One region of the Pandoraea sp. NPDC090278 genome, then DNA from elsewhere that is predicted to be linked to it. Evidence: predicted binding sites of a transcription regulator. Region 1 holds the regulator's gene; each other region holds the start of a gene.
What was found. Region 1 encodes LexA, which represses DNA repair genes until DNA is damaged. Its sites were predicted from a motif close to ACTGTATNNNNATACAGT; they were not measured.
Positions count from the first base shown of each region.

Region 1 (5,983 bases):
GAAGGCAAGTTCGTGACGAGCCGTCAGATCCGCGATCGTCTGGACAAGGAACTGAATCACAACGTGGCGCTGCGCGTGAAGGACACCGACAGCGACTCGATCTTTGAAGTGTCGGGCCGTGGTGAACTGCACCTGACGATTCTGATCGAGAACATGCGTCGCGAAGGCTATGAACTGGCCGTGTCGCGTCCGCGCGTGGTGATCAAGGAAATCGACGGCGTGAAGCACGAGCCGTACGAAATGCTGACCATCGACCTGGAAGACGAACACCAGGGCGGCGTCATGGAAGAAATCGGTCGTCGCAAGGGCGAAATGCTGGACATGGTGTCGGACGGTCGTGGCCGTACGCGTCTTGAATACCGCATTCCGGCTCGCGGCCTGATCGGCTTCCAGGGCGATTTCCTGTCGATGACCCGTGGTACGGGCCTGATGAGCCACATTTTCGATGCTTACGCACCGGTCAAGGATGGTTCGCTGGGTGAGCGTCGTAACGGCGTGTTGATCTCGCAAGATAACGGCGATGCCGTGGCCTACGCACTGTGGAAGCTGCAGGATCGTGGTCGTATGTTCGTGAAGCCGGGTGATGCCCTCTACGAAGGCATGATCATCGGTATTCACAGCCGCGATAACGACCTCGTGGTCAACCCGATCAAGGGCAAGCAGCTCACGAACGTGCGTGCGTCGGGTACCGATGAAGCCGTGCGTCTGGTGCCGCCGATCGCGATGAGCCTCGAATACGCCGTGGAATTCATCGACGACGACGAACTGGTCGAAGTCACGCCGCAGACGATTCGCCTGCGCAAGCGTCACCTGATCGAGCACGAGCGCAAGCGCGCTTCGCGCGAAGAGAAGTAAAGCCGGCGATGGAATCGCGGCGCAACGGATGAAAAGTCCGTCGCGCTGCGGGATCTGTCTGTTGGAAGAAAAGCCGGTGCCATGCGCCGGCTTTTTTGTTTTTCAATCCCCCCAATCCGTTGACGTTTCCGGAGTCCTTGCCTGACATGACCGATTTTGTTCGAACCGAAATCCGTGGCCGTATCGGCTTCATCACGCTGACTCGCCCGAAGGCACTCAATGCGTTGTCGCACGACATGATTCGTGCGATGGCTGCTGCGCTCGATCAGTGGCGCGACGATCCCAAGGTGCTGGGTGTCGTGCTGCAAGGCGAGGGCGAGAAGGGGCTGTGCGCGGGTGGTGATATTCGCTACTTCCATGAAGCCATCAGCGCAGGCCGCACGGACATCATGGATTTCTTCACCGACGAGTATCGGCTCAACTACACGATCGCGTCTTATCCGAAGCCGTACATCGCACTGATGGACGGTGTGGTGATGGGCGGTGGCATGGGCATCTCGCAAGGCGCGACGTTGCGCATCGTCACCGAGGCGACGCGCATGGCGATGCCCGAGACGGCCATCGGTCTGTTCCCGGATGTCGGCGGCGGGTTCTTCCTGGCGAATCTCGCGGGGCATCTCGGTGAGTACCTCGGCACCACGGGCATCGTGTTCGGCGCAGTCGATGCGTGTGAGATCGGTCTGGCGGACGTGGTTGTGCCGCGCGCGTCGTTGCCCGAGTTGTGCGACCGGCTGGCCAATGGCGACTGGAAGGATAGCGATGCTGTGCTTGACGCCGCACGTACGTTCGCTCGCGAAAGTCTGCCGCCTGCTGGTCTCGCTCCCGGTAAGCTCGCGCCGTTGCGCAGCGTGATCGATGAACACTTCGGTCTCGCAGACATGCCCGCGATTCTGAAGGGGCTCAAACTCGAAGCGCGTTGCGAGTACTCGGGCTGGGCGGAGGAGACGGAAGACCTGTTGCGCGCCAAGCGGTCGCCGTTGATGACATGCGTGGCGCTTGAGCAGGTGCGCCGTGCCCGCAAGTTGTCACTTGCGGACGAACTGCGTGAAGAGTGGTTGATGATGCGCAGCGTTTTCAATCTCGACGGCCGCACCGGTGCCGAAGGCGTCGAGGGCATTCGTGCGATGGTGATCGACAAGGACCACAAGCCGCGCTGGCAGCACGCGAACATCGAAGCCGTGAAGCCGGAAGACGTCGCGCGCTTCTTCGATGGCGAGCGTCATAGTGCCGATAATCCGTTGCTTACGCTGGGGCAGTGACGACGCGCTAGCGAGCCAAAGGGCCAGCGCAAAACATCAAACCGCTGCCTGGCAGAACTGTTCGCCAACGGCCTGATCGAGTTTGCGGCAGATGTCGGCGAACGTGCCGACCATCACGATGTGCGACCTGTCGCGATAGACACGCACATCGCGACCTTCCTGCGTGTCATGCACTTCATGGCGTGCCTGCTGTTCCCGAACGTTGCGCGATGCCTTCACGGCTTTACCCGCGGGGCAGCCCCGACGCGTGGCCGATGCCACCGCAGCCGCAATCGTGCGCGGCAGCGTGGTCGTGCGAGTGCGGGTGGGCACGGTGTAGGAGCGGGCAACGGCGGGGGCCGAAGCGAACGGTCCGGACAGTGCCGAGAGACCGTACACCGCAGAGAGTCGCGTCTGTGATGACACGCGAACCGGCGATTGACCGAGAGACGTACGCAACAAACCAAAGAGTCGAGCCATGATGCGATCCTTCTTTCAAAGCGGGTCAGAGGGACGTGTCTTGCTGCGAATCGCGTTCGTGTCACAAATCGCAGGCGCAGCAGGGCACGGGCGCCGGACCCAGCCCGGCGCAATCAAATGCAAATCTTCAGGGAGCGGGGCGAGTCGCTGTGTCGCGCTGCCCCGGTTCGCGATGGGCGACCGTCAGCGGCCGCTCATTGATCGTTCATAGATCGTTGTTGCGGATCAGACCGACCGCAATCCCTTCCAGTGCAAAATCGCCGCTGCCTTCGTCGACATTGATGTTCTCGAAGTCGGGGTTTTCGGCGATCAGTTCGACGCCACCCTTCACGCGATGAAAACGTTTGACGGTCACGTCGTCGCCGATGCGTGCCACGACGATCTGACCTTCGCGCGCGTCGGCAGCCTTTTGCACGGCAAGCAGGTCGCCGTCGAGAATGCCCGCGTCGCGCATCGACATGCCGCGCACCTTCAGCAGGTAATCGGGCTGACGCGCAAACATGTTCGGATCGCACTGGAAGTTGCGCTCGATATGTTCCTGCGCCAGGATCGGGCTGCCTGCAGCGACACGGCCGACGAGCGGCAGCGACAACTGCATGAGGCCCATGTGCGGCAGCGTGAACTGATGCGTGCCACCGGCGTCGTCAAGACGTTTGAGGCGAATGCCACGCGATTGACCGGCGGCCAGCTCGATCACGCCTTTGCGCGCCAGCGCCCGAAGGTGCTCCTCGGCGGCGTTGGCGGAGGAGAACCCCAGTTCAGCGGCAATCTCCGCGCGCGTCGGCGGAAAGCCGGTGCGCTCGATCGCTTGCTGAACCAGTTCGTAGACCTGCTGTTGTCGGGCGGTAAGTTTGATCATGGCATCACTGTATGGAAGCACAGGTGGCTGTATTTTTGTACAGTGTTTGCGAAAACGCAAGGGAAAACTTCATGTACTGCGTGAAGTTTCCGCCACACGTGCCCGTCGTCGTGGGCCGGAGGGCAGGCTTTCCGTCACGGGAAGCCTGCCGCCCATCGCGCCATAGCGCTAACGCTTACTTGTCCATACGAACGATCGTCAGTGTTCCGGCCACGTTCTCCACGCGTACCCGGACCTTGTCGCCCGCATGCACGCTTTTGGCCATGGCAGCGTCCTTCGCCTTGTAGGCCATCGTCATGGCAGGCATGGCGATGTTGCTCATCGCGCTGTGCGCGAGCATGACCATGCCGGTCGAGGTGTCGACGCTTTTGACCGTCGCGTCAGTCAGTGCCACGTTGGCATTCACGTCAGCGGCAGGCTTGCCCGACATCGCCATATTGCCCATGTCACCCGCCGCGAACGCCGACGAGGCCGCAGCACCCGAGACAGCCAAAAGAACGCCGGAAACGATAAGAACTTGCTTCATTGCTTTTCTCCAAAGGAAGTGGATGGCACATCGGTGCCGTGTGAAACAACAGGGGGGACAACCGCAGACGCGTGGGCATTCGGCAAATCAGCCGGATTGACCGACGCCGAGCGTTTGAGACGCCGCCGCTGTAGCAGCAGCCACGCAGCGGGAATGACGAACATGGAAAGCAGGGGCGCGGTAATCATGCCGCCGACCATCGGCGCGGCGATGCGCTGCATGACTTCCGAGCCTGCGCCGTGACCGATCATGATCGGGATGAGGCCTGCGAGAATGACCGCGACCGTCATCGCTTTGGGCCGCACGCGCAGCACGGCACCTTCACGAATCGCATCGACTATCAGCGCTTCGTCGAGCGTCTCGCCGTTGGCCACTCGTCGTTCCAGCGCACCGCGTAAATACAGCAGCATCACGACGCCGAACTCCGCCGCCACACCCGCCAGCGCGATGAACCCGACGGAAGTCGCCACCGATACGGCATGCCCCAGCCCCCAGATCAGCCAGAAGCCACCAACGAGCGCGAAGGGAATCGTCGACATCAGCATCAGCGCGTCGACCGCCGAGTTGAATGTCAGGAAGAGCAGCACGAAGATCACGGCGAGCGTGATCGGAATCACCGTACGCAACTTCGCTGCCGCGCGTTCGAGATACTCGAACTGCCCCGACCACGCAATCGAATACCCTGCCGGGACGACGACTTTGTTGGCCACGAGACGTTGCATGCCAGTCACGGCGGATTGCAAGTCAGTGTCGCGGATATCCATGTATACGAAGCCGGACAGCCGAGCGTTTTCGCTTCGGATCATCGGTGGCCCGTCTTCGACGCGCAGCGTGGCCACGTCTCCAAGGCGAATCTGCGCGCCGCGATCCGTCACGATCGGCAAGTCGCGCAGTTTCTCTACCGAGTCACGGAATTCGCGTGGATAGCGCAAGCTGATCGGGAAGCGCTCGCGTCCGGCAATGACTTCGCCCACGTTGTCGCCGCCCACAGCCGACGAGACAACCGCCTGAATGTCGGCAATCGCCAGTCCATAGCGTGCCGCGGCAAGTCGGTCGATGTCGACGTCGACATACCTACCGCCGTTCAGTCGCTCTGCGAGTGCGGACGTCACGCCCGGTGCATGCTTCACAGTCGCCTCGATCTGTGACGCGATCTTGTCGATGCCCGCAAGATCGGGCCCGGAGATCTTCACCCCGACCGGCGTCTTGATGCCGGTCGAGAGCATGTCCAGACGGTTGCGGATCGGCGGCACCCAGACGTTCGATAACCCCGGCACCTTCACGCGGCTGTCGAGTTCGTCGATCAGCTTTTGCGGCGTCATCCCGGCGCGCCACTGACTGCGCGGCTTGAACCGGATGGTCGTCTCGAACATTTCCAGCGGGGCGGGATCGGTGGCGGAGTCTGCGCGTCCTGACTTGCCAAACACCGTTTCCACTTCGGGCACCGTCTTGATGAGCCGGTCGGTCTGCTGCAACAGCTCGGAGGCTTTCTCTGCCGAGATCCCCGGCAACGCCGTCGGCATGTAAAGCAGATCGCCCTCGTCGAGCGGTGGCATGAACTCGCCGCCAAGGCGGGAGATGGGAATCGCGGTGAGCGCCAGCGCTACGAGTGCCACACCGAGCGCGGTCCACGGACGCCGCAGTGTCGCGTCGAGCAGCGGTCGGTACATCGCCATCAGTACCCGGTTGATCGGATTGGCCGCCTCTTCCGGAATGCGTCCGCGAATCAGGTAGCCCATCAGCACCGGCACCAACGTCACCGACAGCACGGCGGCGGCGGCAATTGTGTACGTCTTCGTGAAGGCCAGCGGAGAAAACAACTTGCCCTCCTGTCCTTCCAGCGAGAAGACCGGGATGAACGACAGCGTAATGATGAGCAGTGAGAAAAACAGGGCCGGGCCGACTTCCGCCGCCGATTCGGCAATGAGCGTCCAACGCCGCGAGGCGCTCAGGGTCTCGCCGGGATGTGCATGCGCGAACGCTTCGAGGTGCTTGTGTGCGTTCTCGATCATGACGATGGCCGCG
Region 1 covers NZ_JBIVYJ010000001.1:721,038-727,020, forward strand. Annotated here, with positions in the region: gene typA (translational GTPase TypA) at 1-855, shown strand, start outside; gene ACIQWO_RS03155 (enoyl-CoA hydratase/isomerase family protein) at 1,002-2,114, shown strand; gene ACIQWO_RS03160 (hypothetical protein) at 2,151-2,573, opposite strand; gene lexA (transcriptional repressor LexA) at 2,779-3,432, opposite strand; gene ACIQWO_RS03170 (copper-binding protein) at 3,608-3,958, opposite strand; gene ACIQWO_RS03175 (efflux RND transporter permease subunit) at 3,955-5,983, opposite strand, start outside.

Region 2 (5,983 bases), on a different contig from region 1:
GCGTGCTCATCGGCAAGCCTTCACGCGGGTAGAGCCGTGTGTAGACGACCACCGGTTCGTCCGTCTCGTCGGCACGGGCAATGCCGAGCGCGAGATAGCAATTCCCTTTGTAGTGACGGTAGACACCGGGGCGAAACGCCTCGATTTCGGGCGTCGATTCCGCCGACGCCGCTGGCACATTCGAAAACATCGTTCTCTTCTCCCGCATTCCTGCATTCCTGCATACGACTGCCACGCGCAGCCGCGCATGAGACTCCCTGCGCGAGCGTCGAGTTCCGACGCCTCAGGGCCTCAGCGCTTCAGCAACTCAGCGCGGCACCACGATTCCCACCGACTTCGCCAATGGCGCGGGCGAAATACCCGAGGCACCACGAAACGGTTCATCCAGATTCACGATGAGTGCGATCACCATTCCGATCGCGCCCATGTGAATCGCAATGATGAGATTGCTCTTCCACGTCCCCGGATAACGGCCGTTCATCGCCATCGCCGCGAGCATGAATAACGAGATGACCCACCAGAACACGCCCGGCACTGTCTTCGTCGCGTTTTCAAACCGCCCCTGTCTCGCCTCTTCGAGACGATCCAGCAACGTACGTATCGAACTCGCGCTGTCTTCGTGCCGCGCAATGACGCGCCGCGTGGCACCGACGAACGCCGTCAGCGCAGATTCGGTGTCCGGTGAGAGATCGGGATCGGCGGTACTCAGCGTTTTCCATTCGTCCGTGACGGCGGAGGTCACATAGCCGCGCAGCAGCACACGTGCCGACTGCGCGTCGGCGTCGCCCACTGCTTTCAACTCACGATCGAGGCGTCGCACCACCGACGCTTCGTGCAACGCCTGATCGTCGGCATGACCAAGATTGGCCCGCACATCGGTCAGCACATGAGCGAGCACGAAGACGATGAATGCCAGCAGGCTTCCGTGGACCACGTCGGCCACCGTGCCGCGCACCTCCGTCGGGTCTGCGAGACGGTCGAACAGGACGACGCGCGCGAGCCAGGCCACGCCAACGGCAACCACCGCCGTAACGAGCGCCATGCCGACGAGTAATGGCCCCATCGGTAGCAACGTCATCTGATCCACCATCCATTGCATCCCTGTCTCCCGCCATCTGCATTGTCGCGACGACAAACCCACGACAATCCCGTGGCAACCCATTTCTTCGGTATTCCGGGCAGCGTGAGCGCAATGCTCCGCCGCCGATGCGGCGACTATACCTGATGCACGGAAGACGGCAACTTTAGAAAATTTCCGCGCCTGACAGCGGAAACGTGACGAAAGATTTCACGACGCCGCGCGACGCGGAAGACCGCGCCTAAAGCGCTTTCGTCAACAGTACCGTGGTGAAGCCGCTGCCCCACTCCTCGTCGGGATAGGTGGCCACCTCCCGATACCCGTTGCGGACATAAAACGCGCGGCTCTGTACGTTGAACGTGTCGGTCTCGAGTCGTGCGAGCGGGTGGCCGAGCGACCGCACTTTCGCTTCCGCATGCGCGAGCAGCAACGCACCGACACCACGTCGCTGCTGCGAAGGCGTCACGTGCAGGGCATCGATGAAATCGCCCACCACGTGCACCATGCCGACGACCTCGTCATCCGACGCAATCGGGACAGCCACCACAAATTCAGGCCAATGTGCCTGTACATAGGCTCGCGTGCGTTCACCGGAGGCGAATGCCGCCGCCACCTCCGGACGCAGCATCGGAGCCCATGTCATGCGATACGTCTGCATGAGAAGGTGCGTCACCGCATCGATATCGGACGCACGCGCTTCGCGCAGCACGATGTCGGGACTCCGTTCAGGACCAGGCATTGCGAAGCTTCCTTGCGACGTCGATGTGCACCGTGACGTCGCCGACCGGCCCGCGCGGCACATCATCCTCGCGCGGCTTAGGGAAAATGTCGTACAGCGGCAGCATCTTGTCGGACACGAAACGGCTGCGCGTGCCGTACACATGGCGATCGCCCAGTCCGGTTTGCTGATGGACGTAGAACCGCTGCGGCACGACAAGTTGCAGCGACTCCTTTGCACGCGTCATCGCCACATAGAGCAGACGCCGCTCTTCCTCGATGTCTTCGTCGTCACCGGTGCTCATATCGGAGGGGATACAGCCATCGACCACGTTGAGCACGTACACCGAATGCCACTCCTGCCCCTTGGCACTGTGAATCGTCGAGAGGATCAGGTAGTCCTCGTCGAGGAGCGGCGGACCGGATTGCGCGCTCGTGGCATCGGGTGGATCGAGCGTCAGCTCGGTGAGGAATTGCTCGCGCGAGCCGTACGTGTTGGCGATGCGCGCGAGTTGTTCGAGATCGGCCTGACGCACGGCGGCATCGTCGAAACGTTGCGTGAGCAGCGGTGCGTACCAGCGCAGCGCCAGGTCGACGTCTGCTGGCCACGCCAGCCGCGTGTCGTGCAGCGTCATGAAGACTTCGACAAACGCCTTCCACTCCGTGGCGGCACCGGACGGTGGCTTGAACTCGGCCAGCACCTGCGCGGGTGTCGCGGACTGCGCCATCGCATCGAGCAACCGCGTGGCGCTTACAGGCCCGATGCCGGGGATCAACTGCGCAACGCGAAAACCCGACAGACGGCTCGCCGGGTTATGCGCCCATCGCAAGATCGACAGCATGTCCTTCACATGGGCCGCTTCAAGAAACTTCAATCCACCGAACTTCACGAAGGGAATATTGCGACGCGTGAGCTCCAGCTCCAGCGCCGCGCTGTGACTGCCCGTGCGAAACAGCACCGCCTGTTGCGTGAGTCGCGTGCCGGTCTCACGTTGCGCCAGCACCTGATCGGCGACCCAACGCGCCTGCCCCGATTCGTCGCTCACATTGACGAGTTGCGGCAACCGGTCCGATGCCCGGTCCGTCCACAGCGCCTTCGCGTAGCGCTCGTTCGATTCTGCGATCACGGCGTTGGATGCATCCAGAATCGGCTGCGTCGACCGGTAATTGCGCTCCAGCGTCACCACGTGCGCAGGCTCGGAAAATTGGCCCGGGAAATCGAGGATGTTGCGGATCGTCGCCGCGCGAAACGCATAGATCGATTGCGCGTCGTCGCCTACGACCGTCAGGCCGCGCCCGTCCGGTTTCATCGAGAGCAGAATCTGGGCCTGCAAGCGATTGGTGTCCTGATACTCGTCGACGAGTACATGATCGAAACGGGCGTCGAGTTCGCGAGCCAGTTCCGGCGCGCCCATCGTCTCCGCCCAGTACAACAGCAGGTCGTCGTAGTCGAGCACGTGCTGCGCTTGTTTGGCGTCGACATAACCGCCGAAAAGCTGCTTGAGTTGCGCCTCCCATTGCGCGCACCACGGGAAATGCTTCGCGAGCACTTCGGCCAGCGGTGCCTGACTGTTCACCACGCGCGAGTAGATCGACAGACACGTGCCTTTGAGCGGGAAACGCGACTGCGTAGCGGAAAAACCCAGATCGTGCCGCACCAGCCCGAGCAGATCCTCGGCGTCGCTGCGGTCATGGATGGTGAACGCTTCCGACAGCCCGATACGCGGCGCGAAATCGCGCAGCAACCGTGCACCGATGGCGTGGAACGTACCCGCCCACGGCAACGACGGCGGTTGTGTCGACGACAGCCCCAGCACCTTCTGCAACACGGCCCCCACGCGACGCTCCATTTCGCCAGCGGCACGACGCGAGAAGGTGAGCAGCAGGATGCGATTGGGGTCTGCGCCACGCACGATCAGATTCGCGACCCGGTGCGCGAGCGTACTCGTCTTGCCGGACCCTGCCCCGGCAATCACGAGCAACGGTCCACCGGGCGCGCCATCGTCGCCCACACCGAAGTCGACGGCTTCACGCTGACGGTCGTTGAGTTCGGCCCATGGATCGCGGGCGGCGGCGGACGGCTGTTCTGACATGCGAGTTGGCGGATGAACGACAGGAAAACGGGTTAGGTACGCTCAAAGAGTACTGTATATTTATACATTATAACGATGGGTTTTACGCCCATCGAGCCCCTTGCGAAATTCGGATGAATCCTCGCTGTCACCCGCCTAGACAGCCCACCCCCCGCCTACGGCCCTTATGACCATCCGCACCGGCACGTCGTCCTGGACCGACCCCACGCTCATCGCGTGCGGACGGTTCTACCCGCCGGGCGTCGATACACCGGCCGCGCGCCTGCGCCATTACGCGTCGAAGTTCGATCTGGTCGAGGTCGACAGCAGTTACTACCGGTTGCCCGATGCCGACATCGCCTGGCGATGGACGCAGCGCACGCCCCCCGCCTTTCGCTTTCACATCAAGGCGTTTCGCGCCTTCACCGGGCACAACACGCCGCTCGCCGCGTTGCCATCCGATATCGCGCAGGCATTACCGTCACATGAAGCGCAGCACCACCGCGCGTCGTCGGAAAGCGCGCAAATTGCCGCCACCGACATACCGGTCGAGTTGCGTGACGAGTTGTGGCGACGCTATCTCGAAGCCGTCGAGCCGTTGCGCCAAAGCGGGCAACTGACGGCCATCCACTTCCAGTTCTCACCAAGAGTGCAGAACGACCGCGCCGGACGTGCCCTCGTCTTCGAGACCGCGCGACGTCTGGACGGGGAGCGTCACGCCATCGAATTTCGTCACCGTAGCTGGTTCGATACGCCCTCGCGCGAGGCAGCCACGCTAGCCATGCTGCGCGAGACAGGGGCAGCGCACACCATCGTCGACTCCCCGGCCGGATTCGACAACTGCGTGCCCGCCGTGTGGGCCACGACGCGCGACGACCTGTGCGTCGTGCGTCTGCACGGGCGCAATGCCGCCGCGTGGAACCGCCGGGGCATCACAGCGTCATCGGGTCGCTTCGTCTACGAGTACAGCGCGAGTGAGCTGATCGACATTTCCGCACGCGTCGAACGGATCGCCGCGCTCGCCGACGACACGCACGTGCTCTTCAATACCAATCACGAAGATCAGGGGATGAAAAACGCATCAGCGTTTCAACGTGCCCTCGCCGATCTGGCTCGCCTGCATACTTAAGGACGACGTGCCTTGCCAGACGATGAAGGATTCGCTCTGAATGCCTTGCGCCACACCGGAAGATCCGCGAGCCGCATGCCTTGGGGCACTTCTCCATGTTTGCTGTGGCCCACACGCTGTGCACGATAGATGCCCGTGTGCCCGGAACACAGATACGCAAGCACACAAGCGATAGCTGCGTAGCCTCCGATCTCCGGACCGAAAATCTCGATCGCCATCAACGTCGACGCAATGGGCGTATTCGCCGCCCCCGCGAATACCGCGACGAAGCCGATGCCTGCGAGTACTGCCGCTGGGAGCAGCAGCACATGGGACAGCGCATTGCCCATCGTCGCGCCGATATAGAACAGCGGCGTCACCTCACCGCCCTTGAATCCTGTTCCGAGCGTGATTACCGTGAAGATCGTCTTGCCGAGAAAGTCGTACCACGGCAGCGACGTATGGAAGGCGTCAACGATGGTTGGGATACCGAGGCCGAGGTACTGCGGCGTCCCTAGCAACGTGGCCGCCACAGCCACCAGCAGACCGCCTGCAAACGGACGCAGTGGCGCGTACGCGATACGCCCCTTCATGAAGGCTGACGTGGCATGCGTCGCCTGTGCGAATGCCATGCCGACCAGTCCGCAAAGCACACCGGCCGCGGCGGCACTGAAGGCACCTGCGAGCGTGATCGAAGGCGCGAACGCCGCCGACGCAATCGTGTAGACGGTATGGTGTACGCCCCACGCGCGGGTCACCGCGTCGCCGACGAGGGCAGCGACGAGGCACGGGAGCAGAGCGTCGTAACGTAATCGACCGATGGCGAGCACTTCGAGACCGAATACCGCGCCCGCGAGGGGCGTACCGAACACCGACGCGAACCCTGCGGCGATCCCAGACATCAACAACACACGGCGTTGCTCGCCTGACAAACGGAAGACATGCGTCAACTGATCGGCAAGCGCGCCGCCCATTTGCACGGCCGTGCCTTCGCGTCCCGCTGAGCCA
Region 2 covers NZ_JBIVYJ010000002.1:734,896-740,878, reverse strand. Annotated here, with positions in the region: gene ACIQWO_RS11670 (DUF1653 domain-containing protein) at 1-190, opposite strand, end outside; gene ACIQWO_RS11665 (hypothetical protein) at 308-1,099, opposite strand; gene ACIQWO_RS11660 (GNAT family N-acetyltransferase) at 1,320-1,817, opposite strand; gene ACIQWO_RS11655 (ATP-dependent helicase) at 1,804-3,888, opposite strand; gene ACIQWO_RS11650 (DUF72 domain-containing protein) at 4,055-4,996, shown strand; gene ACIQWO_RS11645 (voltage-gated chloride channel family protein) at 4,993-5,983, opposite strand, start outside.
Region 2: a site for LexA is predicted at 3,940-3,957, ahead of ACIQWO_RS11655 (ATP-dependent helicase). Genes of this name have one in related genera too.

Region 3 (5,983 bases), 460 kb from region 1:
GCGCGGGTGGTCATCCTAATCGGCACCGCGCTGGTCTGCACCCCACAATTGGCGACGGCGCGCGACGCCCTGCCCATCGAGCGCCTCTCGCTACCTCAGGGCTTCTACGTCGAAGTCCTTTCCGATCAGGTCCCCGGGGCCCGGGGCATGGCGCTAGGCCCAAAAGGCACGTTGTTCGTCGGTAGCCGGGCGCAAGGCAACGTCTACGCCATCACGCTCGATCCATCGCGCGCCTACGCGGCCAAAGTCCGTACAGTGGCGTCAGGCCTGAACATGCCCGTTGGCGTCGCGATGCGCAATGGCGCTTTATATGTCTCGGCCGTGTCGCGCATCGTCAGACTGGACGACATCGAGAACCATCTCGACAACCCCGGCAAACCGGCCGTCGTCTACGACAAGCTTCCCACCGAAAGCCACCACGGCTGGCGTTACATCGCCTTCGGTCCGGACCAGCGTCTGTATGTGGGGGTCGGCGCACCTTGCAATGTTTGCAAGCGCGACGAAAATCGTTACGCGATGATCGGCAGCATGAAGCCCGACGGTACGGACTGGCGGGTCGTCGCCCGCGGCGTGCGCAACACCGTGGGATTCGACTGGCAGCCTGGCACCAATACGCTATGGTTCACCGATAACGGTCGCGATCTGCTCGGCGACGATGTTCCCGACGACGAACTCAACCGGTTGACGCGCATGGGGGAGCATTTTGGGTTCCCGTACTGCCACGCCGGCGACGTCCCCGACCCCGACTTCGGTCGCGAAAAGCCGTGCCGCACTTTTTCGCCGCCCATGGCCAAACTGGGTGCCCACGTGGCCGCCCTCGGCATGCGCTTCTATACAGGCAAGCAGTTCCCGGACGATTTTCGCGGCAGCATCTTTATTGCTGAGCACGGTTCGTGGAATCGGAGCAGCAAAGTGGGATACCGGGTCGTTCGCGTGGTTCTGGACGCGAAAGGCAACGTCAGCAAGCAGGAAGTTTTTGCGCAGGGGTGGTTGGGGGACGACGAGGCCGTGTGGGGTCGCCCTGTCGACCTGCTAACCCTGCCGGACGGATCGCTCCTGATTAGCGACGACCATGCCGGAGCCATATATCGAATCACGTACCGAAAGCCATGAGGTCCCTCGATGACACATTTCATGCCAACGGGAAATATCATCAGAACTACGCAAGGAACTGACCCCTGGCCTGCCCGGTCAACAATGAATGGTACTCACGGCACCGCTAGAACACATCGCCCCACGTTCAGCGCGACGTTTTCGCCGTCCCTGCCCTCTCCGCAACTACGCCCATACAACATCATGACTCAACGCCTACTCTCGTTCCTGCCCTCATCGTTGACTTCGTATCTGGTGACGCTCCTCGTGCCTGCCGCCATGCTGGCCGGTTGTGCAGCGCCATCCGGTGGCGGTGCCAATCCCGCATCGGGTACGCCGGATAACACCGCAGCAGCGACCGCCCCTGCCGACATTCTCGGCACCTGGCAGTTGATGAAATGGGAAGGCACGAGCGACGCGCCGAACCTGCCGGAAGGCCGCACCATCAATCTGACGTTCAACGACAAAGGGGCTTATTCCGGCACCGGCGGCTGCAATCGCATCTTTGGGCAATATACGATCGGCCCCGGCAAGGGACAGCTCAGCATCCAATCCCCGGCGGCCACGCGCATGGCCTGCCCGGATTCGATGGCTTTCGAAGACCGCTATCTCAAGACGCTCGCGAGCATGACCCGCTTCGAACGCCGTGACACGCAATTGATCCTGAGCGCGCCGAACGGCCAGACACTCACCTATGCATCCCAAACGTTGCTCAATCGCACGGTGGCAGGTGCGAGCGGGGCGGCGAAGACGGAAGATCGCGTTCTCGACGTCGATTCGCAGATGGCGGACTGTGTCGGCGTGGCACCGCGCAAGTGCTTGCGTGTGCGCACCGCCGACGACTCCGGCAAATCGCAATGGGAACTCTGGTATGCCCACATCGATGGCTTCGAGTGGAAGCCCGGCGTAGAATACCGCGTGAAAATTCACGGTGAACCTGTCGCCAATCCGCCCGCTGACGCGTCGAGCATGCGCTGGACGCTCGTCGAAGTCATTCGGGAAACGCCTGCTCGATAACCATTCCAAATGAACGCAGTCGCTTACAAGTCCAAAACTCTGACCGCCGGTCTCGCCATGCTGTTCGGCACGCTCGGCCTGCATCGCTTCTATCTGTATGGCATGCGCGACCGCTTCGGCTGGGCCCACATTGTGGGCTCGGCATGCGGCGTAGCCGGCTGGGGACTTCTGGTGACGAGCGAACTGCATTCCCTCGCGGGATGGATACTCACGATTCTGGGTGCCATTTCGCTGTTTTCGGCGTTTCTCGCCGCGATCGTCTACGGCTTGCGTCCGGACGAGCGCTGGAACGCGCAGTTCAACACCCACGTCTCGAACAAGTCGCAGTCGGGATGGATCGCGGTCATCATCGTCAGCGTGTCGCTGTTTGTGGGCGCCATGCTGATGATGGTCGGTTTGGCCGTCGCATTTCAGACTTACTTTGAAATCCACGACACGCCGAATCGCTTGTCGCAGTAAAAACCGATCGTGACGCCCACTCCCACCGCCCCCTCCCATCGACCGACGCTGGGCTTCATCGGTGCCGGACGTGTGGCTCGCGCGCTCGCACAAGCCGCGACCCGCGCCGGATACGAAGTGACGATCGTTGCTAGCCGCCATATCGAAAGTGCGAGACGCATTGCGACGACCTTGCCCAATTGCGAGGCCCTCGCCATTGAACGTTCGGAGGACACGGGCGACGTCGTTTCGCGAGCCGATCTGGTCTTCCTCACGGTGCCTGACGACGCCATAGCGACTTGCGCTGCGCACCTCACGCCGCGAGCGGGACAGGCGCTGGTGCATTGCAGCGGCGCGTCCGAGGTTGGGTTGCTCGCGCCTGCGACGCGCGACGGCGGGCAAATTGGCGGCTTCCATCCGCTGTTTCTTTTTGCCGGACTCGACGACGATGCGAGCCGCCTGCAAGGGTGCGCCATCACCATCGAGGCCGAAGCGCCGCTGAACGACCTGCTTCAGCGTCTCGCGAGCGATATTGGCTGCCGCCCCTTGTCGATTCCGGCAGGCGAGCGCATGCGATACCACGCGGGCGCCAACTACGCCGCCAGTTTTCTGCTCTGCCTGCTCGACGAGGCGACTCACCTCTGGAATTCCATCGGCATGCCGGAGGGCGATGCGCAAGACGCTATGTGGCCGCTGGTCATGGGCACGCTCAACGCTGCGCGCGAACGCGGGCTCTCGGGCGCGCTTGCCGGACCGGTGTCGCGCGGCGACGCCAATATCGTTGCCCGCCACGTCGAAGCGCTCGCCACCATGGGCGGTAACCATGCAACGCTCTACTCGCTGCTGACCCTTCGCGCCATTCATCTGGCGCGTCAGCGTCCGAACCCGGACAACGCTGCCCTTGACGACATCGCACGGGCGATCGCGCCCTTTATCCCGCCGGTCTCCCCCGGAAGTCACACATAGCTTCAGCCACGCCTCGCAAAAGGCCCACCCTATCGCCGCGGCCCGGATCGTCAGCGCCGCCGGGCCGACCAGCGCCAGCGGAATACCGCTCACCCCATTCCCTCCATTCGCCATATCTCTCCTCCGCTCAAATACTGTATAAAAACACAGTATAATGACAAGCATTCCCTGCGGCTGCCCGATGGCCGTGACAGGGACAGCTCTTCAGGAGATGAGTCATGGCATCCTCATTCGCGCCGCCCCCGTCGCGTAAGGGCCGAGGCGCCACCGCCAATCTCGAATCGCGCTTTTCAGCGTTCCGTCGCGAGAGCGATGAGACCCGTCATGAATCGGACGCTGCCCAAGAATGCGAAGTCAAATTCGTGACCCAGGTCGCACTGGAAAATGCGAGAACGATCATCTCCCGCAACACTTCGGCGGACATCCCCTTCGATCGCTCGATCAATCCCTACCGTGGATGCGAGCACGGCTGCACCTATTGCTTTGCGCGCCCCACGCACGCCTACCTGGGACTCTCTCCGGGTCTGGACTTCGAGACCCGTTTGTACGCGAAACACAATGCGGCAGAGCGTCTTGACGTTGAGTTGCGCAAGCGCGGTTACCAACCCGCTTTACTTGCGCTCGGCGCAAACACGGACCCTTATCAGCCAATCGAGAGGGAATACGGGATCACGCGCAGCGTCCTGGAAGTGCTGGAGCGTTTTGGGCACCCTGTCGGCATCACCACCAAGTCGGCGCTCGTCACGCGCGATATCGACATTCTTTCGCGCATGGCCGAGCGAGGTCTTGCACGGGTCTTCATTTCGGTGGGAACGCTCGATGCGGATATCGCCCGCAAGATGGAACCGCGCGCGAATACGCCGTCGCGACGCATCGACGCCATCCGTAAGCTGACGGATGCGGGTATTCCGACAGGTGTCATCGTCGCGCCGATCGTGCCTGCGCTGACCGATTTCGATATCGAACGCGTGCTGACGACCGCAGCCGAAGCCGGCGCAACTTACGCTGCGTATGTGATGTTGCGGCTTCCCCGAGAAGTGCACGACGTCTTCGTCGAATGGCTGGAAGCCAATTACCCGTTGCGGGCACGCCACGTCATGAGTCTGATCGAGCAAGTGCGTGACGGAAAGCACAATAGCTCGGAGTTCGGTACACGGATGAAAGGCACCGGATTACACGCCGAATTGATTCGGCAGCGCTTTCACCTGGCGGCGCGCAAGTTGGGACTCAATCAGGCCAGACCGCCATTGAGAAACGATCAGTTCTGCGTCCCGGAATTGCCGTCACAGGCCGGTGACGGGAACGGGGCGAATCAAGGTCGGCGTGCGCGTCCTGACCGGCAAACCGCGAACAGCGGACCGGCGAACGCGGCAGATCCGCAAATGCCGCTTTTCTAGGCAATACGCTCACTCATCAACATGAACGGTGAGCGTTTCCTTGATCTCCTCCATGACGACGTAGCTTTTCGACTGCACGGCACCTGGCAGTTGAAGAAGAATGTCGCCCAGCAACTTCCGGTACTCGGACATCTCGCGGATGCGCGCCTTGATCAGATAGTCGAAATCCCCGGAAATCAGATGACATTCCATGACCTCCGGAATACGCAGCACCTCCCTGCGGAACTGATCGAACATGTTGCCGGATTTGTGATCGAGCGTGATTTCGACGAACACCAGCAGTGCCGCGCCCAAAGCCGCCGGATTGACGCGGGCGAAGTAGCCCATGATCACGCCGTCCCGCTCCATGCGTTTCACGCGCTCGATGCACGGCGTGATGGACAAACCGACCTGCTCCGACAGGTCCTTCATCGACATCCGTCCGTCCTGTTGGAGCAGCGTCAGGATACGTCGGTCGAGCCGGTCCAGTGTCCGGACGGATTGCTGCTGAACCCTCATGATTTTTTCCTGAATTCAGGCCATATACATTAACTAAACCTACGATTCCGAGAATAGCATGCGAATTATTACTGCATAACTATGGTTTTACAGGAGTCAACGCAATGAAGGTCATCGTTCTCGGCAGCGGCGTCATCGGCGTAACCAGCGCCTACTACCTGGCAAAGGCCGGGCATGACGTCACGGTGCTCGACCGTCAGGCAGGACCGGCGCTCGAAACCAGCTTCGGCAACGCTGGTCAGATTTCGCCCGGATACGCGTCCCCGTGGGCCGCACCGGGGATTCCGGCAAAGGCCGTCAAGTGGCTGTTCCAGAAACATGCACCGCTCGCCATTCGTCCGGACGGCACCCTCACGCAACTGAAGTGGCTCTATCAGATGCTGCGCAATTGCACGCCCGAGCGCTATTCCGTCAACAAGGAACGCATGGTGCGGATCGCCGAATACAGCCGCGACTGCTTCCGTGAGCTGCGCGCCGAGACCGGCATCGCCTACGAAGGCCGTCAGGCGGGCACGCTCCAATTGTTCCGGACCGACGATCAACTCGAGAACGCAGCACGCGATATCGCTGTGCTC
Region 3 covers NZ_JBIVYJ010000001.1:259,593-265,575, reverse strand. Annotated here, with positions in the region: gene ACIQWO_RS01090 (PQQ-dependent sugar dehydrogenase) at 1-1,113, shown strand, start outside; gene ACIQWO_RS01085 (DUF4377 domain-containing protein) at 1,297-2,109, shown strand; gene ACIQWO_RS01080 (hypothetical protein) at 2,119-2,568, shown strand; gene ACIQWO_RS01075 (Rossmann-like and DUF2520 domain-containing protein) at 2,578-3,513, shown strand; gene ACIQWO_RS01070 (PA0069 family radical SAM protein) at 3,732-4,910, shown strand; gene ACIQWO_RS01065 (Lrp/AsnC ligand binding domain-containing protein) at 4,920-5,408, opposite strand; gene ACIQWO_RS01060 (D-amino acid dehydrogenase) at 5,513-5,983, shown strand, end outside.
Region 3: a site for LexA is predicted at 3,647-3,664, ahead of ACIQWO_RS01070 (PA0069 family radical SAM protein). Genes of this name have one in related genera too.